DNA from 4 places in the Methylomonas sp. MK1 genome. Region 4 is predicted to be linked to each of the others. Evidence: riboswitches for the same ligand, from Rfam matches in the RefSeq annotation. Region 4 holds a riboswitch; each other region holds the start of a gene.
The links. A riboswitch is a leader RNA that binds a small molecule or an ion and turns the genes downstream of it on or off. The one in region 4 is predicted to bind cyclic di-GMP.
Positions count from the first base shown of each region.

Region 1: another riboswitch for cyclic di-GMP. It lies ahead of G006_RS28860 (VPLPA-CTERM sorting domain-containing protein); the one in region 4 lies ahead of G006_RS0111395 (hypothetical protein).
Region 2: another riboswitch for cyclic di-GMP. It lies ahead of G006_RS0106185 (hypothetical protein); the one in region 4 lies ahead of G006_RS0111395 (hypothetical protein).
Region 3: another riboswitch for cyclic di-GMP. It lies ahead of G006_RS29120 (hypothetical protein); the one in region 4 lies ahead of G006_RS0111395 (hypothetical protein).

Region 1 covers NZ_AQOV01000001.1:2,882,676-2,888,362, forward strand. The annotation lists gene ftsZ (cell division protein FtsZ) at 1-412, shown strand, start outside; gene lpxC (UDP-3-O-acyl-N-acetylglucosamine deacetylase) at 521-1,447, shown strand; cyclic di-GMP riboswitch class I at 1,869-1,943, shown strand; gene G006_RS28860 (VPLPA-CTERM sorting domain-containing protein) at 2,389-3,138, shown strand; gene G006_RS28865 (hypothetical protein) at 3,334-4,170, shown strand; gene G006_RS0113735 (cytochrome-c peroxidase) at 4,386-5,687, shown strand, end outside.
Region 2 covers NZ_AQOV01000001.1:1,344,298-1,349,984, forward strand. The annotation lists gene G006_RS0106180 (hypothetical protein) at 1-1,008, opposite strand, end outside; gene G006_RS0106185 (hypothetical protein) at 1,109-1,900, opposite strand; cyclic di-GMP riboswitch class I at 1,940-2,018, opposite strand; gene gspM (type II secretion system protein GspM) at 2,738-3,253, opposite strand; gene gspL (type II secretion system protein GspL) at 3,234-4,427, opposite strand; gene gspK (type II secretion system minor pseudopilin GspK) at 4,420-5,355, opposite strand; gene gspJ (type II secretion system minor pseudopilin GspJ) at 5,352-5,687, opposite strand, start outside.
Region 3 covers NZ_AQOV01000001.1:2,154,614-2,160,300, reverse strand. The annotation lists gene G006_RS0110160 (hypothetical protein) at 1-142, opposite strand, end outside; gene G006_RS29120 (hypothetical protein) at 242-1,354, opposite strand; cyclic di-GMP riboswitch class I at 1,454-1,538, opposite strand; gene G006_RS0110145 (hypothetical protein) at 1,916-2,191, shown strand; gene G006_RS0110140 (ATP-binding protein) at 2,481-3,854, shown strand; gene G006_RS0110135 (response regulator transcription factor) at 3,832-4,380, shown strand; tRNA gene G006_RS0110130 (tRNA-Lys) at 4,483-4,558, shown strand; gene G006_RS27740 (hypothetical protein) at 4,923-5,246, shown strand.
Region 4 covers NZ_AQOV01000001.1:2,408,286-2,413,972, reverse strand. The annotation lists gene G006_RS0111400 (TonB-dependent siderophore receptor) at 1-2,308, shown strand, start outside; cyclic di-GMP riboswitch class I at 2,387-2,465, shown strand; gene G006_RS0111395 (hypothetical protein) at 2,538-3,326, shown strand; gene G006_RS0111390 (hypothetical protein) at 3,480-4,313, shown strand; gene G006_RS0111385 (hypothetical protein) at 4,310-5,287, shown strand; gene G006_RS0111380 (hypothetical protein) at 5,287-5,687, shown strand, end outside.

The DNA of each region.
Region 1 (5,687 bases), 470 kb from region 4:
GGATGACAACAATCTGCAAGGTGCTCGCGGCATTCTGGTGAACGTCACCTCTAACGGCGACCTGGGCTTGAACGAATTCGACGAAATCGGCAGCATCATGCACGCATTTGCTTCCGAAGACGCCGACATGAAAATCGGTATGGCGGTCAATCCAGCTATGGGTCAGGAAATTAAAGTCACCGTCGTCGCCACCGGCATGGGCGAAAAAGCCAAGCAAGCCGCTTCGCCAATCAGCTTGGTGAAAAAAGTCGCGGCCGGCGAGATCAATTACGATCAATTGGACAAACCGACCATCGTGCGTCAGCAAAAACAGGAATCGGCCCGGGAATCTCGCTTTGGCGCGCAACCTAGAAACGATGTGGACCTGGATTACTTGGACGTACCGGCCTTCTTGAGACGCCAAGCAGACTAAGGGCCGCTTGCGGCAAGTCTATGAGGCAGCTGAGCCAAGTTCGGGGGGAGCTATCGCATAATCTGTGATAGACTCCCCGACTTTGTTTTACCTATTTGTCGGCATTTCATGATTAAACAGCGTACTTTAAAAAACACCATCAGAGCCACCGGCGTCGGTTTGCATACCGGCGATAAGGTCTATCTGACCCTGCACCCCTCAGATCCCGATACCGGCATCCGTTTTCGCCGCGTGGATTTGGAAACTCCGGTGATGATTGCCGCGCGCCCTGAAAATGTCGGCGAAACCAAGCTATCCACGACTTTGGTTCGTGACGGCGTAAAAGTTTCCACGGTCGAACATTTGCTGTCGGCTTTGGCCGGCTTAGGCATAGACAACGCGATTGTCGATGTCAGCGCCGCGGAAGTACCGATCATGGACGGCAGCGCCGGACCATTTGTGTTTTTGTTGCAATCGGCTGGCGTGGTCGAGCAGGACGTACCCAAACAATATATCCGTATCAAACGCGCAATCCGCGTGGAAGACGGCGATAAATGGGCCGCGTTCGAACCGTTCGATGGCTTTAAAGTCACCTTTACCATCGATTTCGAACATCCGGCGTTTTCCGAACATCTAAAAACCGCTGTGATGGACTTTTCTTCGACTACGTTTGTGAAGGAAGTCAGCCGGGCCCGAACCTTTGGTTTTATGAAGGACATCGAGTTTTTACGCGAGAACAATCTGGCGCTAGGCGGCAGCCTGGATAACGCCATTGTGGTGGACGACGATAAAGTGTTGAACGAAGACGGTCTGCGCTACGCAGACGAATTTGTGAAACACAAAATTCTCGACGCCATCGGCGACTTATATTTGCTGGGCTATAGCCTGATTGGCGAATATCAAGGCTTCAAATCCGGCCACGCGTTGAACAACAAGTTGTTGCTAAGCTTAATGAACGACAAAGACGCCTGGGAAATGGTGACTTTCGAAAATGCCGAAGAAGCCCCTATATCCTTCATGCATTCCGCTCAAACTTCGGCTAGAGCTACCGGCTAAGACCAACCCCGCCAGATACCCTGAATAAACGGCGGAGGCCCAAGCCTCCCCGTCCCTTCCAGCCAATTTTTAAAGAATTTTCCAGCTAATATTGCCCTAAATGAGCAGCCATGGCCCTTTCAGAAATGGCCGACTCTCTAGGCTGGCTCTAATTCATCTGCTCATCCCCATGGCAAAGTCTATCCCTGCAAAAAGTAAGGGATATAACTCAAAATACGTGAAATAACTCATCCCCTAGTATTAAAGCCAGCTGGAGTCCCGGAAAACAGCCACGCTTATTGCAGCCCCACCATCTCAAAGCAAACCATTTATCCCCTTGTTTTATATATAAATATTCATACAAAAAAGCTGACCACCCACGCTTAGCGTTATTTTGGCGCATATTTTGCTTAGCTATTAATGCTGCACCCTCTGGGCGCAGCCAACAAGTCGCCACACTCGTCGCAAGGCGGGGCCGGAAAGCTGCGGATCTGATTCAGATAGTCGAGCTACCTCTTTTGAGCAGGCAAGAGAAGGGATTAGCGGGTCGATATGGAAACGACGACAACTATCCCCTAGCAGTCGCTCACTGGTCAGGAATAGTTTGTTATATCACCTGATTAGTCTGAACCCATTGTTTAACACACTGTGCAAACTAGCCCGGTATTTCAAACTCTTTGGACTGCTTCCCTCGCAAACATAGCGCGGCATGATCAATCCGGGAATATTGAAATACTTAGCGGTTTTAAGACCGTTCAAATTGCGCGGGAAGCCGTTGGTCAAACGGCCAGCCCTAGGCCCTTACCGTACGAACAGGATCGAACGGTAAGAGCCTGGCATCGCGGCAGCGGGCACATGTGCGTTAGACAACAACTCGTAAAGGGAAATACGAAACCTTGAATGTCGCCGGTAGAGACTACCGGTAAAAATCTACGTCTTACTCTATTTAAAGGAATTGAATTATGTCTGTTAACACTAGAAATGCCCAAACCTTAAAAAAGGTGGCTGCAACACTTGCTATTTCACTTTTAGGCCTAAGCAGCGCACAGGCCGAGGTCGTAAACGGAACCATCTATAAGACCGTCGACCCGGTTCACGGCGCCGGTACCACAATCGATTTCTATTCGTTTTCGTTGTCATCGGCTGCCAATGTTGTCATCGATGTCCTGGCGAATGAAGGCTACGCAGCGGGCTGGGGCGCACATCCCGGCGCCTATGTCGATATCAACGGCGACGGCGAACTAACCCTGGCGGATAGCCAATTCCGCATTTTTCAGGACACGGTCTCACTCACTACGGAAATAGTCAGCGGCGACGACAGTCCAGCCTACACCATACCTGGCAATACCGGCGGATGGGCCGACGGCAGCTTGTTGAGCCGAGACTCCTATCTGGCGACTGCTTTGGACGTAGGCAATTACATTATTGCTTTTGGAGATTACTCTCTCACCATTGAAGAAGCCGTGCTGGGTTTCAACAAGGGCGACGTTATCACTGGTGCAACTGGCCTCAACCCCGTAACTGGCGCCACAGGTCAGGATCATTTTGACTATCAAATAACCCTTACTGCTACCGACTACGTCACCGGAGCCAACCTGCCTTTGACCATAACCGGAGAAGGCGTTAGTGCAGTACCGGTTCCAGGGGCCGTTTGGTTGTTTGGTTCTGCGTTAGCGGGATTAGGCGTATTCGGCAAACGCCGCACCGCATAAACCACAGCGAGTAAGAGCGAGTAGGTAAACCGACATCAGCTATCGACTCACCCCTCGCAATGCATATTAAAACTTTGGAATCGTCCACTTTTGGCTGCCAGGCCCGAAACACCTCAGACGAATCCAAATTAAACAGCAACTTAAATCTACCACAATCGTAAACCGCGATGTGGTGGATATTGGAGACACTCAAAAATGAACATCAATTTACAACACATTTTCAAAATCACCCTATCTTCCGCGGCGTTAACCCTTGCCATGGCTCAACCAGCTGCGGCGGCTTGGACAGGTGCCGATAACACCCTTGAGTTGGGTACTAGCATCTCAAACCCTAGTTTTAATTCCAGCAATCTGGGCTTCGCGGGCAATCCGGCGCTTTCCAACGATGGCTGGGGCATGCAAGGCGCATTTACCAATTTCTATCTAAGCTCATCAGCCCAATCCGTGACAGTAGACGCGCGTTCGTCTGCCGCAAACTTTCCGGCGTTTTCAATCTTCAGAACCAATGTGGCTTATTCGGGGGAAACAGTCGGCGTCGATACACCGGCAGAGCTAACCGGCCAAATCCATAAATTCAACTCGGTCGGCCAAGCCGGGGATCCAGGCATCATCTGGGCAACAGGCGCGGACGGTATTGTCGAAACGCTGGGCTACGTCAGTTCCTCCAGCAAAAACTACGTTAACTCGTTCGGCGGCGTCATCGACTCCGGTGCACACGATGTCAGTATCGACGACCTCTATGAAACCGGCGTATCCGGCTCGACAGGTGTCACCGGTAACCCTGCGTTTGCCAACACCAAAAGATACGCTACCTTGACGCTGAACGATTTGCAGGCCGGCTGGTATGCAGTGTTCGTCGGCGGCGCGGACGTCCTCGGCTCCAGCGCCGGTATCTCCTTGAACATTTCCGCGTCGGCGGCCGCCTCTACATACACCCCACCTGCCGCGGTACCCGTGCCTTCGGCTGTTTGGTTGTTCGGTAGCGCGCTGGCCGGTTTTTTGGGCATAGGCCGGGGCAAACGCAACGCTTAAGCGTTACCAACACACAAGGAAGCGCTTAAACCCAAAAGACTTAAGCCGGTGTTCGTGTAAATAAGGAATTTGGCGAGAGACTTCGCTAAAGGAATAAGGATGGCCGATAAATTACTCGCTGTGGTTTATCGGCCTTTTTTCGTTCACGCCCGCCCGTTTTAAGCGGTTTGGGCAGTATTTTTTGCCACTTAACCATTTCTCAGTGGAGTTTCACCATGACATTGTTTCGTCATAGCCTATTAGCGATTGTCTTAGCCGGAACTGCGCTGCTCAGTTTCAATGCAGCCGCGTTCGAATTGGCGCTAGGGCCCATGCCGATAAGCCTGAAGCATTTGCCCGTTCCGTCCGTCCCCGGATTACTGGACGGCCCGGACCCTATTGTCGTCAACAAGAATGCCGCGATTGTCTTGGGCAAGGCGCTGTTCTGGGATACTAACGTTGGCAGCGACGCTATGGCCTGCGCATCTTGCCACTTTCACGCCGGCGCCGACGGCAGGGTAAAAAATCAGCTTGCACCGGGCGGCCAATCCAGCCCTTTAAGCAACCAAGAATTCAGCAATGCCATGACTGGTGCGTCGTTGGGACCGAATCATACCCTCAGCGCAGGGGACTTTCCGTTACATCAACGAGAAGACCCACTACAGGAACATTCCACGATCCTCTACGACACCGACAATGTAGTCGGTTCGTCCGGTACTTTCGGCGGGGATTTCAGAGCAGTAGACCGCTACACCGCCCCTAACGACTCGTGCAGCCGCAGCGCCGATAGTCTATTTCACGCCGGCGCCGTCGGCACCCGCAAAGTCACGTCGCGCAACGCGCCCAGCGTCATCAATGCGGTGTTTAATCATCGCAATTTTTGGGACGGTCGCGCCAACAATGTGTTTAACGGCAGCAGCCCCTGGGGCGACCGCGATCCCAACGCCGGCGTCTGGGTAAAACAGAACGCCACGACGCTCAGCAAACAACGCCTGCATTTGCTCAATTCCTCGTTGGCGTCATTAGCGGTCGCTCCACCGCAAAACACCACCGAGATGGCCTGCCGCAACCGGACCTTGATGGAGCTCGGCAGAAAACTGCTGTTACGCCGCCCTTTGCAAAACCAGAAAGTGCATCCTGAAGATAGTGTATTAGGACCTTACAGCCTGAATACGAAACCAGGCATGAACACCATGTATAAGCTGCTGATCATGCAGGCATTCAATCCCAAATACTGGTCGTTCAACGGTAGCACGCCAATTCCGGTAGCCAAAGGGCTAGCGCCTTACAATCAGACCGAAGCCAACTTTGGGATGTTTTTCGGTCTGGCCATCCAACTGTATGAAAGCACATTGATTTCGGATGAATCGCCCTTCGACAACAGCGCCCGCGACGCCGGCAATCAACCCATAGAGCTAAGCGCTTCGGAATTGAACGGCTTAAAACAATTCAGAAAAAACCAGTGCGCACTCTGCCATCTGGGCCCCAACTTCAGCGCCGCATCGATCAACGCCAACGCAGCCATTGCTAAAACCCAT
Region 2 (5,687 bases), 1.1 Mb from region 4:
TTTCACGGGGCCCGCCAATGGAGAACCAGGCCAATCAGGTGACAAACCGGCAGAACTGCAAGGGTTGTTCAGGAATTTGACGTATTGTTGCGCGCCGGTACCGGAACCGTCGATACGTTTGCAAAAATGCACTTTGGTATCGTTAGGGGTAACGTTTCTGACAGTGCCGTCGGAATCGGTGTAAGTCAAACCGGCAGTCAAGCTGGTTAAGGCAGTGCCGTTTACTTTAAACTCGGACCATCTTTTGATTTGACCGGAGATCAATTCAGCCACTTGTTGTTTGCTCAAGCTCGGCATACAGGCTTCGGTGTAATCGCCAGGTGCGCAGCTGCCGCCAAAACCGGCCAGCAGGTTTTGCGCTCTTTGCAAAGCCACATACAAGTTATCGGAAACCGGCACACCAAATACCAAGGCCGCTGCTGGCACCACGTTAAGTGCGGCATCTGCTTTAACTGGATCAACTTCGCTAGCGTTTGAAGGTTTGTTAGGACCGACGAACAATTTTGGCTCGACATCGGAAATACCGGCATCGGACAGCACGTTGGTCAGGTTAGCGCCGCTGGCGTTGCAAAACCAAGTGTTGGTCGCGCCTTGTTGGGTGCAGTTACCGTTGTCAATACGCATAGCAGCAATCGCCACGCCGTCGATCAGCGGGTTAACACCTTGCGCAGAACCGCCGGCAGAACGTTTGTGGAACAATACTTTAGCCGTGGTTGCGGCAGCACCGTTGACGGTCAGGCCGGGTACGTTAGTAGAGTTCAGTGTGCAGAAATAAGCACTATGGTTTTTACCTTCGGAACCCGCTGTACCGTTGTCTTTAAATACATCCAAAGTACCGGCGTCGCACAAATTAACAAACAATGCCGCCAGGGCTTTGTCTTGCGCGCTAGCGCCGGACATAAAGATTTCGATATCCGGCGTGACGCTTGGCGCATGTGCGGATGCACCTTGCGAGAAACCTGCCAGAGAAGCCACTGCGATAGCAGCAGACAATAATTGATTTTTCATTGTATATCTCTCAATTGATTGAATTTAAAGTTTGAGCCGACCCGTTCATGAAGGGGGAACCAGCAAAGCAGAATCCGGCCGGCTCAAGACGTTTGCGGGATTAAACCGCCAATGATTTACGACGAGTTGCGCGCAGTACGCCCATCAAACCGGCGCCGAACATCCAAACTGCGGCAGGCAGTGGCACAGCAGCGGGTGCAGCGGTATAGGTCAAAGAACCCACGTTACCGCTAAATGAAAAATTCCATGTACCTGGGAAAGTTTCCAATTCTCCAGTATCGAAATCGTCGGCATTGACTTTTTCATGAACGAACGCCAAAGCATTGCCTAACTGACCTTGGGCCGCAAATGGCAAAGCAGTTTGGAAATCGTTACCGTAAACAGCTGTATAACCTTGTTGGCCAACAGTTCTGAAGGTGCTCAGATTGTTAGAATTGGCATCTTGAGTTTGAACAGAACCAACCATAACGTTCCATTTACTCATAGTATTACCAATGTCGCCTGCATTGCTATCGATGACGGCAGGAGAAGGAACTACTGACGTTGTGTAGAAACCAAATTTAGGCAGGTCAGTCAGGTCAGCCAGGATCCCATGACCACCAGAAACTCCCCAAGCAACATCGTTGCCGGCAGTGTAAGCAGCAGCGAATGATTGAAAGTTGTTGTCGCTCAGTGAGAAAGACAATGATTGGCTAGGGTTAGCCAGAAATTGCTCAACAGTGATACCCAAATCCAGTGTAAATGAAGTTTTCGCTGTGTAGTCAACCAGGTTGAACAAAAACTCGCTACCGTCTGCTGTTGCATCACCGATAGCTTGGATACGCGCTTCCGCGGCGCCTGAAGCGGCCGCCGCCAATACTGCAACTGCCAACAATTTTTTAGACAATTTCATTTTTAAAACCTCATGTTTAAATTTCGATTAATGACATAAGGTGACAGCCCAGCCGTCTTGACCTGCAAGACCTGTGACTTTCCGTCCCCGCTTCACAACGAGTTTGGCTTTTACACGCTTTAGATCGTACTCGACGCCATCTAACATCCTGACAGCGCCGCTTTGTTGCCCCCGCTACCATTTCCCCCTTAGCCTCCTCCCTATCCTCTTCCTTAGCCGCTCCTTGTCCGTGCCGTCCGTGTTCCCTAGTTGCTCCTGAATCCTTGCTGAACTGCCGATCCTCGACCCTTCAACTTGACGCGGATTATTCCAGAGCAATAGCGGCTTTTCGGTTACAGCATTGTTAAATTCACGTGACATGTAATACATCTGTATTACAAAGCCGGCCGCTAACACGAAAATTCAGCGGATGATCGGGCGCGGGCGGTAGCTATGAAATTTAAGATTCTTTTTGCGGGCATTGCCTCACTGCCATTGAGCGAAGGAAGAAGCCCCTTCTCCCTCCGGGAGAAGGTTGGGATGAGGGGAGATAGAACCATCCGCTCTTAACTTAATAGCAGTGGGACGTGGTCCAGGTATGAATTGTCGTGAGCTGTGGACGGCAAGGCGTATCCTGACTATTGAGCTACTTCAGCTAAACCCAAGAAGTCCGTCATGCCCGCCGGGATACCCACAGGGCACAAGAGCGGGCATCCAGTGCCATGGATGGCAAGTTTGAAGCTATCAAAGAATTCTGGTCTCGGCATTCACGGTAAACTGGACGCCTTGGGACCGCGCAGCAAATCAGCTGCGGCAACTGGGCTCCCGCCTGCGCGGGAGCGACGATACCTGAGCAGACTAAACAACACCCAGTAAGACCTTGGCATTGACGATGCCATCAGCATCGGCCGGTTTTTCAACATCGATTTGCAGCACTTGCAAACGGTGTTTGGTTTCCAAAATTGTCAACCAGGACATCAGTTGGTCGAAGGCCAGATGCTCCAGCCAGACGCTGACTTTGTCCTCGCCTTCCGGCGACAGGTGTTTGATCGCCGGCTTTATGTCCAGCTGCTGGCTGCTGAAATCGACTACCGCCAGCGGCGATTGATTAGCGCCATCCAATGCCGGTGCATCAACCGTAGCCTGTTGCCGCAAAGCCGCCGCTTCGTTACCGACTTGTTGTAAGTAGGTATAGATTTGCTGTTGCGCCTGGATTTTTAGGGTCAGCAAGCGGCTTTGTTCAGCAATTGGTTGGTAAAACAGCAGGTATGCGCCATACATCAGCACGACCAGCACACCACCCAGCGCCAGTACTCGCTCTCTGGGCGTTAATTCGGCAAAACGCTGCGCTAAATCATTTTTCGCGAATCTCAAGTTGCGCCTCCACGCCGTTTGCGCCGCTGTCGGCGGATTGAATTTTCACCTGCATACTGCTTTGCAGCTGCTGTTTGAATTGCTCCAGTTGGCCGATGTCGTCGGCAAGCAGATGTAACTGCAAACCGCCGTTCAGGAAATTGAGCTTTTTCAAGTGTACGGCCGGCGCTTCTTTCAACACCAATCCGGAACGGTAGATCAAGCGCATGAAGCCGCTACCGGCAAAAGCCTGTTGTTTTCTGAGCTGCGCCAGCTGTTGCTCGGCCTGAGCTTTGACATTGACGATGCGTTTCACATCGGGAAAAGTTTGTTTGAACAGCTCTTGGCTTTTCGCTTCCAACTCGCTTAGTTCGGCTTGTTGTTGCCAATAGGTATGTAGTAAAGCGTAGCTCTGCACCGCCAAGGCCGCAGCCAAAATGATGGCCGCCGGCAGCCACTGTTGCCAGCGGCCTTTTGGACGATGACTGACGGCATACGCACCGCTCAACAAATTCAGCTCGGCTGGCAATGACTCGACTGAGCTCGCCATGAATTGCAAAGGCTTGGCTATGACTGTTTCCAAACCGTTATTTGCCAAACCATCCGGCAGCTGGGTGTCTTCGCTGTGTTTGCATATCAGTAAAGTCTGGAAATCGGCACCTTCGGCACAGGCTTTTTCCAGCAGTTGCGGCAGAAATTGCGCATCCACGCCGCCGCCCAAATAGGCAGCGCTGCGCAAAATTGCGTTGCTTTCTTCGAGCAACAAAGTCGTTTGTCCAGGCTGATACGGCAGGCATAAGGTTTCCGGATACGCAGCTGCCAGCTCTAAACCGGCTTCGCGAAACGGAGTAAGCCGCGCCGCTAATGTGTCGTGCGTAATCGCCGCCACGGCGAGTTTATCCCGGTCCTGCTTTAACCAAACCAGATGATAATTTTCCACGTCCTCGGCCAGTAGGTCTTCCAACGCAAACGGCAAGGCTTTTTTCAGTTGCGCGGTGGTTTTAACTGCCAGCTCGATTTCCAGCAATAGCACCGAAGCGGCCGGCAATAACAGCAGTACAGACTTACCCTGCGCAGCCGCTGCCAACTCGGCCATCGTGCCTGATGCCGGCTGGCTATCAGGCTCGGCAAGATTCAACCATTCCAGTTTATCGGCAGATTCGGCACCTACTCTGACCAGCAGTTTTTCAGCCATGCGCCAAGCCCTGGCGCTGGCGCTTCACCACTTGCGCGCCACCACTATCGCGCTGCAATTGCGACTCAAACTGCAAATGGGTTTTGCCCATATCGATTTGCCCTTGTAATAAAAAGTTTTGCGAACTGACACCCAAGCCATATTTACCGATGCCGGCGTCGGCAACCGTTTCATCCTTTAAAAATTCGGCGACTTTTGCAAAAGGCTTGCCTCGGGCTCTGAATATGGATTCCGCCTGATCGGCGCTGATGTCGTCCGCCAAGCAACGCAACACCGTAGCGCTGGCGGTATTGACATTCAGCGGCGCGTAACCCTCCACCGCGTAGACATAAGGCAGCAATTTCAGATAGGTCTCGCGCGTCATGCCTTGTACCAACAGCAACTCGCTGACATCGGCAAATTGCCGGTTAGCGGCGCGGTAAGCCGGCTTTTGGCGGGTGTAGGTTTCGTCTTCCGCGCCGTGCGGATAGCTGACATCCATATCCGCATCAACCCAATCGGTTATCGCCTGCGCCAGCTCGGTTTTCAGTTTTAGAATGGCCAGCAAGCGTTCCAGGCGCTTGATATCGTCCTTGGAAATTTTGCCCTCCACCAATAGGTTGTTCAGATTAATCCGGCCCTGCAAATCCTCAATCTGTGCTTGCATCGTGCCGCCGACGACGTTTGTCCTTGCCAACGGTATAGACCATTCTTCAGCCAAACCGTAACCATTACCGGGCGTGGTGTCGGCAGCCAACCGGCCGATGGCCCAACTTTCCAAGCCGTACACGTATTCCCAGGCTTGCGCGCTACGCAGCTGATTTTCGGTGCGGCGAATATCCAACTGCCGCGCGCTGGACATCGACACCACGGCAACGGTAGCGATAGCCAGTATCAACATGACGGTGATCAACGCGATCCCGCATTGCGCCTGATGTAGCGACCTCATTCCCGCACCAGAAACAGCCGCTGAATGACACCTAAGCCGGCCAAGTTAAAATTAGCCTCCACCGCTTTGGGTAAGCCGGTACCACCGGCCGGCCAATGCGTAGTCCAGTCGCTGCCGTAAAACCGCAAATCAAGCGCCGCGACGTTCAGCAATTTTTTCCGGCGAAATTGCGTCTGCTGAGTACGATCCAACACTGTCCAAACTTGCCGATACAAGCTGCCTTTTTCCAGACGATAACTGATACGTTGCAATTGGCTGCGCATCGCCAACGCCGACCATTCCGGCACGCTACGCGTCAAGGTCAGCAAGTCTTCGCCATTACCGCCGGAAAA
Region 3 (5,687 bases), 250 kb from region 4:
CCGTGGCGGAACCGTCCGGTGGGAAGGTATCGCCGGCGGCCAAATTGTAGGTTACGTGAGCGCTAGCCAAGCCGCTGACTGACATCAACGCGCCCATGGCGCCCGCTAATGCTAGTTTTTTTAATGGTGAGTTTGCAGTCATTTTGGATCTCTATCGAATGAAATAAATGAGAGGAAGCCTTTCGTTAAACAATGCTTGGTGAGGGGATTGCCGTTGTCTGGCGGCAATCCCGCTTGGCAATTAAGCCGCTAGTGGTTGTTTGCGGCGACCGAAACCGATCAAGCCGGCCATGGCGCTGCCGAACAGCCAGACTGCGCCTGGAACAGGCACGGCCGAAGTAGTTACCAATACGTCGTAGGTTACGCCATCGAGTGCGCCGCCACCGTGTGCGCCGACCACCAAGGTATAAAAGCCATTGGTGTGCAGCCCGGGTGTGCCGGTTGCATTCCATTCGGCTTGGTCGAACACAAACGAGTAGAACAAGGTGTCGGAAGTACTGCTCATGCTGGCCGTCCAGATAGCTTCGCCCAAGCTTGAGCCTTGCAGGCCGGTTTCGCCGATTGTGGCAGCCGCGTTACGGTCAGATGTGGAGCTGCTGTCTACATTGCGATACAGGGCAACATCCAATAAACCGTTAAATTGGCTGTAATCGGCGTCGTTTTTCACGGTAATGGTGGTTTTGATATTGCCGGCGCTGGCGCAGTTAGCGCTTGCTGTGTTTGCGCCGCAGCTAATATGAATCAAACCGTAATCCAGTCCCAGGCCGGTTGATGCCGAATTGCCTGCTACCGCCAAGTAAGGATGGTCGCCATCAGCGGGCAAATCAGCCATGATGGTGCCCCAGGTAGCGGCGTTGGTGCCGCCGTTTTTGTCCGAGTAAGCTTTCCACAAGCTACCGATAGTGTTGGTGCCGAAGCTAGGGTTTGAGCTAATGAGGTTTGCTGTCAAGGCGCCAGTGTTGTCTGTAGCGCTTGAGCCGGTATGCAATTCGCGCTTGGTGAAACCGGTAGCGGTTGTGTGCTGACCGGAGTACCACATATAAGGTAGGTTACCTGCTACTTCTGTGGCTGTCTCAGCCGCTGTACCTGTGCCAGGGATCAAGGTGTTCGCGCTTAAGTCGCCCACTGTATAAACGTTGGTACCGTTCGCGATTCTATTGGTGCCGTTAGAGTTGGCGGAAACACCGTCGGTGCCGTTGATGCTGTTGGCGATGCCGAAGCCGATTGCTGAGTTACCCGAGGCTACTGTACCCGCGCCGGTCAGATTGTAGTAAGAATGTGCAAACGCTTGGCCTGAAACGCCCGCTAGGCCAGCTGTCAAAATAGCTGCTATAGCCGTTTTATGAAAGATCATGATCGTCCTCTTTGTTATTGGAATTAAAGGTAACAGCGAAACTGACAAAACTTGACCAATTGCATCGAGCCAAATTTTGTCCTCGCCCATGGCGCGCATGGGGGCAATCCGGCCTTCTTTAAATCGTTTTATAAGAACCGTGATTTTCCGGCCCCGCCTCACGACGGGTGTGGCAATTCTTGCTTTCAGAGATTTGCTAATTACGCCAGCGGCAGACATGGCAGGGATAGAGACCTACTAACCGCTTTTTTTAAAGCAAACCACGAAGCAAGTACACTAGTTGAAGCGAATAGTGGGCCAACTTAATAAAATATATAAATTTCATTGCATTACTGCTTATTTTGCCTGGGATGGCGTGAGTGAGCGGCGAGCGAAACTCAGCGAAATAGCTCAGACGCTTGCTTCATATAACACAGTTCAATTATTGGGGAATATTCCGGGGTTGGCGCTGAAGCTTGTTTTGGTGGATTTGATAAGGAATTTCTTTATTTTCTAGTCGTTTATTGTTAGGTTGTTGCGCCGCTAATTGGGTTGGCACGAGATTTTTCAGTGGAGAGATGTATGCAAAAAACCGATAAAACCCCGTTGTGGGTGTTTCTGGCACTGTCCAGTATAGAAACCCGCAAAGGCGCATTACTGTTGATCTGGAGTAGTATTGTTTTTACTCTGTACTGTGTGCCTTGGCCACTCTATTTCGATGGCAACGGCTGGGTTGCCAAATTATTTTTAATCGACGATTGGGAATGGTTTGCGATGATGCTGCCCATGACGTTCTGGTATTGGCTGAGCATGAGATGGGTGGATAAAAACGGCGGCTGGCGTTTGGCCGGTGCGTGATATGCCGCACTATTTTTTAGGGGCATGATTCGTCAGACCTTTGTGTTTGCTCCAGAAAGATTAGCTCGTAGATTCTCTTTCGATCTTTTAAGCGGCTAGCTTAATTCCGTATTTGCCAAGGCGCGTAGGGGTTTATATCGGGTGAGCAAACGGGGTTAAGGTTTTGCTACCAAAAATCGATTGTGAATACTCAGGTGGCCGCCATCCAAGTTTGGTTGGCTTTCCACCTTATTAAGCGAGCGGCGGTAGTATATCGCTGCGGTGCTTTCTTCAATTTAGTGTTGTTTCTATGCTTTCACACATTCTGCCCAAAGCCGAAATCTCCATTCGCGAAAACCTGCGTTGGTTATACATTCTTAGAAATTTGATGCTGTTTGCCGTCACGGTAGCGGTATTTATCGCGGTGAACGGTTTGGGTATCAATTTGCCGCAAAATCAGTTGTGGCTGGCGATTTTTGCGATTTCCATACTCAATCTATACACCTGGCTGCGACTGAGAACGCCGGAAGAAGTAACCGAGCACGAGATTTTTTCGCAAATATGCATGGATGTGTTGGCGCTGGCCTATTTGCTTTATCTCACTGGCGGCGCGTCAAACCCGATTATTTGGGTGTTTCTTTTACCATTAATTGTTACCGCTATCATGCTACCGCAGGCTTATGCCTGGAATATGGTAATCATTACGTCCTGCGTCTATACCGTGCTGATTGCCTACAACGTACCCTTGCCGGCCGTGGAGCCGCATATGGCGCATCCGGCAATGGCGGAGATGACGCCGGAAATGAGTCTGCAAATGCATTTGATGAACGACAGGCGGTATTTCAATCTGCATGTATTTGGTATGTGGTTTGGTTTTGTGTTTAGCGCCGGCTTGGTGGCTTTTTTCGTAGTCGAACTGTCCAAAACCTTGAAAGAACGTGAGCGAAATTTAGCGGATGCCCGCGAGAGTGCGCTACGCGACGAACGAGTTGTATCCCTGGGCACCTTGGCGGCTAGTGCCGCGCACGATATGGGCACACCGTTGGGGACGATTGCCATTTTGACGCATGAGATGGCGGAAGAGTTGTCGGAGCATCGTTACCCGGATATGCATCAGAAGCTGGTGATAGTTCAGCAGCAGATTGATCGCTGTAAGCAGGCCTTGTCGGTGATGTCGGCCTCCGCCGGCGAGATGCGGGCGGAATCCGGCAAGGTGATGCTGGTGAGCGAGTACATCGATGAAGTGTTGGGGCAGTGGCGCACGCATAAAGCCGCTACCCGGCTTAAACTATTTATATCGCCGGATGTGGATATGGACGCGCGGGTGATTGCGGAGCGTACTGTGACACACTCCATCATCAATATTCTAAATAACGCAGCAGAGGCATCGCCGGTCGACGCGGGCATCGAGTTTCATGTGGAATGGGACGAGGAAACACTAAATTTGAAAATCAGGGATTTCGGTCCAGGTTTGCCCGCTGAATTTATCGAGTTTGCCGGGCATCAACCGGTCAAGAGCAATAAGCAAGGCATGGGGGTTGGCTTGTTTTTGACTTATACCACTATCAAGCGGCTCGGCGGTAAAATACAGTTCAGTAATTTAGAGTCGGGCGGCGCCTGCGTCGAAATCAGTTTGCCGCTATTAGCTAAGGAGAGTACGCATGAACGAATTACCTACGGATAAGCCCAATTTACTGCTGGTCGATGATGACGTCACCTTTTGTTCGGTGCTGAAGCCGGCGTTGGAAAAGCGCAATTTTCAAGTGACTGTCGCCAATGATGTCGATACGGCAATGAAACTGGCGGAACAAACCGAGCCCGAATATGCGGTAATCGACTTACGAATCGGTTTTGACTCCGGTCTGGAAATGGTCAAAAAATTGATTTCCTTGGATGACAATACCCAAATCGTCATGTTGACCGGCTTTGCCAGTATAGCCACAGCTGTAGAGGCTATAAAATTAGGTGCTATCCATTATCTGACCAAGCCGGCGAATGCCGATGAGATTGTTAGTGCCTTATACAAAAACGAAGGCGATGCGTCGGTAGCTATCAGTGACAATCCGCTATCGGTAAAGCGCTTGGAGTGGGAGCACTTGCAAAAAGTGCTGATGCAGCACGACGGTAACATCTCAGCCGCCGCCAGAGCATTAAATATGCACAGAAGAACCTTGCAAAGAAAGCTGGAAAAAAGGCCGGTAAAAGAGTAAAGGACCGGCATTATTTAGGAAGGGAAAGCATTGTTTTTGTATTTATTACAATTAGTCGTTGCAAAGCTAATATTTCTGAGTATAATGGGCGGCTCATTCAGGGGGTCGTTAGCTCAGCCGGTAGAGCACCGCACTTTTAATGCGATGGTCGTGCGTTCGAATCGCACACGACCCACCATCAATTCGATAAGCAAATCAACCAGTTACTGAGAAATCAGAGCTGGTTTTTTTGTGCCTGAAATTCGGCTTGCGTGATTTTTGCGTGACTTGATTGTCACTGCGGCCTACGCCAACTTTGTCGCCATGCTGAATCACCATTTCAGCCGATAGCAGCTTTCATTCAAACCAATACAATTAAGTCACCGATTGCTATCATCGGTGACAATCACTTAGCTCAGCTTGCTATTGCCATTGTTCGACGCTCAGTTGCAAATCGCTTCCCCTTCTTGGAAGATCGTAAAGCCCTTCCTAAGTTTGGCATTAGCCAGTAACAGGCCTACACTGACTTTCCACATAAGCTTCCATTGGAAAGCGAGCATGGTATGACAACATCAATGAGCTGGAGCTGGCACCGAATCACTCTTTCCCGTCAAGAATATGAATCTGGCGAATTGCACGTCCTTCAGGGAGCATTTCATGCCGCCTATATTGCCAGAAATGGGCCTGAAGGTATGGCGATGTTTGGCTGTTGGGCGGATGATGATTGCTATTTCGTTTATATCAGCCCCAGATCAGTCCGACATGTCTTGCCAATACTTGATGCGTATTCGGCAAAGGCATGTGATATGCCAGAAATTTCTTGTTTGTCTTTGATATATGGAGATGAGTCAAGTCACTCATATTTCGATGTCGAGTTCGAAGCGTGATGCATCGACCAGCAGCTGACGACCCACAAGAGTCAGTTATACTAATTTTATCGATGACTCAATACTGACGGAAAGCAGCCAATCAAATTTAGAATACTAAAAATATTAACCTTTGTCGCTAGTTGATTTATGGTGGTCATGGGTAGAATATAGAGCGATAAGTATTTGACCAAAAATGCTTTTTCGCCGGAGTCTCGCCCATGACCACAGACGACTTTATCATTGAATTGTTTTGACGAATAGATGACCGAATGACCGATGTTTCTCGCCACAGTCAAGCCGATCTCTAGCAATAGGTGTGTGTTTCGCAACGAGTTCAAGTGCATCAAAAAAATGGCCTGAGAGCTTCCTAAATCTGGATTGATCTCAAAGTGGCCTTGAGATAATGCAGTAGCTTTTAAACTATTTTGTTTTATATTTATTCAAATCATGTGATTTATT
Region 4 (5,687 bases):
GATTCAATTTGCCGCGCAAGCAGAGTTGGAATTGATTTTTTCAGCGGACATGTTGCGTGAGCTCGCCAGTCCCGAGCTGCGCGGTGACATGTCGGCGGAGCAGGCATTAACACACTTGTTGCATGGCAGCGGCTTTACCTACCGTTTTATCGATGCCGATACGGTGACTTTGGAACGCAGCCTGACGGCAACGGAGTCATCTAACCTGCCGCCCGTTACCCTGGATGCCATGACTGTCGTGGGCTTGAAAACAAGGGAGGCCGGTGCGGAAATCCTCACCGAGCCGATGCTTGACGAGGCGCGGACCTATGCCGTCAGGCATATTGCCAGCGCTACCGGAACGGACACGCCAATCAAGCAAATCCCGCAGTCGGTGCATGCGCTTAACCGCCCTTTGTTAGACGACCAGCAAACGATCAACGTCAGCGAATCCTTAGTCAATGTCAGCGGCATAGTGGCGCGCAATGAGCTCTACAGTCCGGTTATCGAGGGTACATTGATTCGCGGTTTTCGTTCCGAACAACTGATGGACGGCTTTACCCAGTACTACAACCCCGGCGACCGGGAAAGCACCATTAATATCGAGAGAATCGAGGTGCTGAAGGGGTCTAATGCCTTGCTCTACAGCGGCGGTTCGGGTTCGCCGGTGGGCGGGGTGGTGAATCTGCTTTCCAAATTGCCGCAGGCCAAAGCCTTCGGCGAAGTGGGTTTTAGAATCGGCAGTCACAGCTTTTATCAGCCGTTTTTCGATGTCAATCAACCGCTAAACGCCAATATTCTGTTGCGCATGACTGGCGAGTACACCAACGCCAGACATAACATCGACATGATCGAAACTCAGCGTTTCAACATCAATCCGGCGCTGACGCTGACCGATAACGACAAAACCCGTTTAACGCTCCAAGCCAAACTGTCGCGCTGGCAGCAACCGGAGTATCAGGGCTTACCCGCCACCGGCAGCATTGCCGGCGATTTTGCTACCCGGCCCGACCTGTTCTTGGGGCCGGCCAATCTGCCCGATAGTCATTCGAATGCCGATGCGGTGTGGGCCTCGTTGGAAAGGAGCATCAATCGGAGCTGGCGCTTAAACCTGAAGGCGCGCTATGCGCACTCGGAATTCGACGAGAAAATTCAGACCCTGTTCGGCAGCGATGGCCTCATCGCGGACCGGCCCTTGCTACCGGCATCGAGCTGGGCATTGGTCAATGCCGAATTGTTTCAACAACAGCAAGAGCGCAGCGTGCTGGGCAATTTGCAGGGTAATTTCAAGCTGGGTCCGAGCGAAAACAATCTGTTGCTGGGCGCGGATTACAGTCGCTTGTGCGATGCAGGCTTTATCGAGGGCGATTTTGGCCCCTTGGGTTTGGGTGTCGGTACGGTCGATCTGCGGGCGCCGATATTTGACACCCCTTATGCTGTGCCGGGGCCGGGCCTGGAAAATCAGTTCATCGAAAACATCACTTACGGCGCTTACCTCCAGTGGCAAAGCACTCTGTACCGGCGTTTGCATTGGCTGTCCGGTGTCAGGCTGGGCAAGGTTGGCATCGATTTTAATAATGCCCAAACCGGGGTACACGCTAAAACCGATACGCTGAAATGGCTGCCGCGACTCGGTGGTGTGATCGATCTGAGCGACGAGGTTTCCTGGTTTATTTCCTACAGCGAAGGCATGCGCGGCCAACCCTTTGTGAATTTCGTCGATACGCCGGCGCCGGAATTGTCGAGTCATCTGGAAACCGGCCTGAAATTCAATTTTTCACATCAATTCAGCGGCCAGCTGGCGCTGTATCAAATCGAGCGCAGCCAGGTCGCGGTCACCGACAGCAGCGATTTTCAGCGGCGTTCGGTCGCCGCCGGCCAGCAACGCTCGCGTGGTGTTGAAATGGATTTGCTCTGGCAACCGGTCGAGGGCTTCAGCGTGCTGGCGAACTATGCGCATACCGACGCCCGGTTCATGGACGACGAAGCCGGGGTGGCTGCCGGCACTCGCTTAGCCCAAGTCCCGGAGGATGCCGGGCGGCTCTGGGCGCATTACCGTTTTCAGCAGGATGCGCTGCAAGGCTTTAGCTTGGGTTTCGGCGTTTATGCCCGTGCCGGGGCGTATTTGTCCGACGACAACCGCTTCAAAACCGCCGGCTACCACAGCTTCGACGCGGCGTTAGCTTACGAAACCGGGAGTTTCAAATGGGCGGCTACCGTCAAGAATCTCAGCGATGAGGATTATTTTCAGCCCTACGGCTATTTCGAGGGCCGGGTGGCGCCGGCACCCGGCCGCGCGGGATTCCTGAGTCTTTCGATCAAGTATTGATGCCGTCGTTATCTATTTGCCACAGGAGTTTTTCAGGAGCACCTCACTCAGGGATTTAGAGTGATGTCGTAAGGACCGCGACAAACATGCCACATCCGCCGCGAGACGGAGCCGGAAAGCCACGGGTCTTGGAGATTAAGACAGCCGGGTTACCTGCAAGTTAAATGCCCTAAATTCGGGTTGGCGATTTGCAGATTAACTTTAACCGTAATTTATTAAGGAATAAAAAATGACAATCTTGCACTACAACCGCACTCAACTGGCAAGCGCCGGCCTGTTAGCCTTCAGCGCATTGACCGCCGTTTTAGCGCCTGCAACAGCGAGCGCTGCACAAGTTAGCGGCGATGCCACCATCACCATCAACAATGCCGCTTTTGCGGCGGCATCTGTCAATGTCGGCAGCGGGTATCCGAATGGCTGGATTGTCGCGAAACATTGGGGCGCCAGCGATAATTTACTCGGCATTACCGGCGCAACCAACGGCGGAACGGCGCTATCGGCAACCGCTAGCACAGCGATGTCGTTTGCGGTTAACAGCAACACCACGACCAACAGCTATCCGGCTGCCGGCCCCTATGGCCGTACCGAACAAGCCACAACGATGGACGCCGGCAACACCTCGATCGGTCAAATCGGTCTGAGCGGCGCCTGGTTGTTGACCAGCCAAGGCGGCAGCGGCATTTTGACGCCCTACGACTTTAGCCTGGTAAAAACCGGGAGCACCTGGAATATAAAAACCTTCGATACCGGTTTCGGTTACCAAAATTTCTTGAAGCTGACCAACGTCGCCGAGTCGTTGAACAGCAATGGCGAATTACTACTGAGCGGCGATTTGCAATGGACCGGGTTGTGGGCCGGTTTGGTTGGTGCCAATACCAATGCCGTGGTCGGTACTTTTAGTCTGGCTCCCAGTACTGCGCCATCGGCGGTACCGGTACCGGCGGCGGTCTGGATGTTCGGCAGCGGTCTGCTGGGCTTGCTGGGTGCAAGTCGCAAAAAAGCCTCTGTCGCGGCTTAACTCGAAAGTGGGCTTGGGGCGGTCGCCAAGATTCGCTCCGGGCCTTAGCTTATTGAAATAAATCCTTCTTCTTGCCAGCATGCCGTGCACTGCGGCTGTTTGCGTATTCAGGCAGGGAGAGGGCTTATTCTGACTATCCGCTGTAGGGCTTTTATGAAGATCAACAAAAACCACGGCTATCCCGTTTTGGCCGTGCTGGCTATCGGCATGGGGATGGTATCTCCAAGCGCCGATGCCGCGATATTGAATGCGCCATCCGGCGGCACTTTTACGATGAACCTGGACCGCAATGCGCTGGCGCCTTACGCCGGGGGTTATTACTTGTCGACGTTTTGGAGTACTGCAACGTCCAATGCCGATAATCCGGCCAATACCGGCGACCATTTGCTTAGCCAACTCAACAACACCGAGATTTCCGGACTTAATCAGGTGTTCGAGTTGACGGCTATCGGTAACGATCCTAGTCCGCAAGCCAGTCAGCGTCATGTCAAAGCGACGTCAGCCGAGTTTGCCATCGATACCGGCACTCTGGCCGGTATGGCCGGGGCGCAAGTCGGTATGAGCGGCGTGCAGGGGTTTTATGCGCCCAACTGGCCACCCGGCGGGGCCGGCTTGGTCAACGGCGATTTTTCGCTGCTATACGATGCCGGCCGGCAAACTTTGGGCCGCACCGGCTGGTACCTAGCCAATAACATTTATTTCACGATGGCGGTGTACGACTTAAACAACCTAAGCCTGAGCTTTACCAACGCCGAAAACTGGCAGTTTAGCGGCGATTTACTGATGTCGCCGGAAAACGCCGGCATGTTGCAAGGCGTGCAACTGGTCGATGTCGGCAGTTTCTGTTTGGGCACGGGTGCCTATGCCGGTTGCGGTCAGGTATCGGCGGTGCCGCTGCCCGCTGCGGTCTGGTTATTCGGTAGCGGCTTTTTGGGCTTTATCGGCATAGGCCGTAGGCCATATCTTTCAAGGAGTGTGACATTATGAAAATCAATAATCATCGATCATCCGGCATGCTGTTGGCCGCGAAACTATTAAATTCCCTGGATTCGCCATTCCCGTGCAGGTTGGAATCCACTACAGTCGCTCAACCGCCGTCTGCACCGGAACGACGCTATTTAGGAGCCGGGTTACTACTGGCGGTTTGCGGTATTTTAATGTCCGGCCATGTCCACGCCGCGACAGTAAGCGGCGGTGCGCTGGTCCTTAACCTAAACCGCGATGTGCTAATCGCCAGCGTCGATGTGAATGACTATCCGGACACACCCACCGCCGACTTTCCGATTTGCTGCCGGCCTTCTATTTATCTGGAAGAGTTTTACGACGCTTCGGCCGCATCAAAAACCTTTGTACAGTTGCGGGACGGCAATGCTCCGGATTTATACGATCTGGTATCCGATGAAATTCCGGCGACCGGGCTGCAATTTAGTGTCAACGGGTTGAGTCCGATAGTTAATCCGGGCGGGCGGCAGAACAGAAATACCACTTTCCAGTTCGAACCCGGCAATTTGTTCGGCACTGCCAGCGGTAGTATCGGTCTGGGTGGCGTCATGCGGTTTAGAGTGGACGTCGAGCCACCAACTAATAGAGTGTTGTTGGGCGACATGACCTTGGAATACGATCCTGCTCTGGAAGCGGCTACGCCCGGGCGTTCCGGTTGGGTGATTACCAATCACATCGGCTTCGATGCGGGCGGTTTTGAGCTGTTTGATGTCACCACCGCAATAGTCGGGGATACTTTAAGTCTCAACGGCAATCTGGGTTTAGGGTGGGGCTTCGATCATCTGGGCGCTCGCGACGCCCGTTTGCGCGATACCCGCATCGGCACCTTCAGCTTTCAAACCACGGTGGTGTCCGGAGAACTGCCGGCGGCAGTGCCGGTGCCGATGACGGTATGGCTGTTTGCCAGTGGTTTGGCTGGACTGGTTCTGAATGGTCGTTCTAAAAGAGAGATCGTCTGATGAAACAGGATGAAGTTACAGGATTGACTCGGCCGCGAACTGCTGTGTGCTCCGAGCCTGGCGAATGGCGTATACCCTTTTTCCGTAACGTCAGGCTGGTAAAAATCGCGGCAGGCGTAGGCGTCGGTTTGACATTGACGACAGCCGCGCAGGCAGGGCCTTCCCCGGTAATAAGCTTTGGACAGTATCGTAGTCATCAGGTCAATGTCGATGCCGGCGGGCAAAACATCATCGGTGACAAAGGCAACGAGCCAACGCTGGCCCTGAACCCGCTAAATCCCGCCAATATTGTCGTGGGCTGGCGTAAGTTCGATTCACCGCCCACTGCTGTCAAACACGGCGGCTATGCCTATAGCTTTGACGGCGGCGCGAGTTGGACTACCGGTATGCTGCCGGCCTT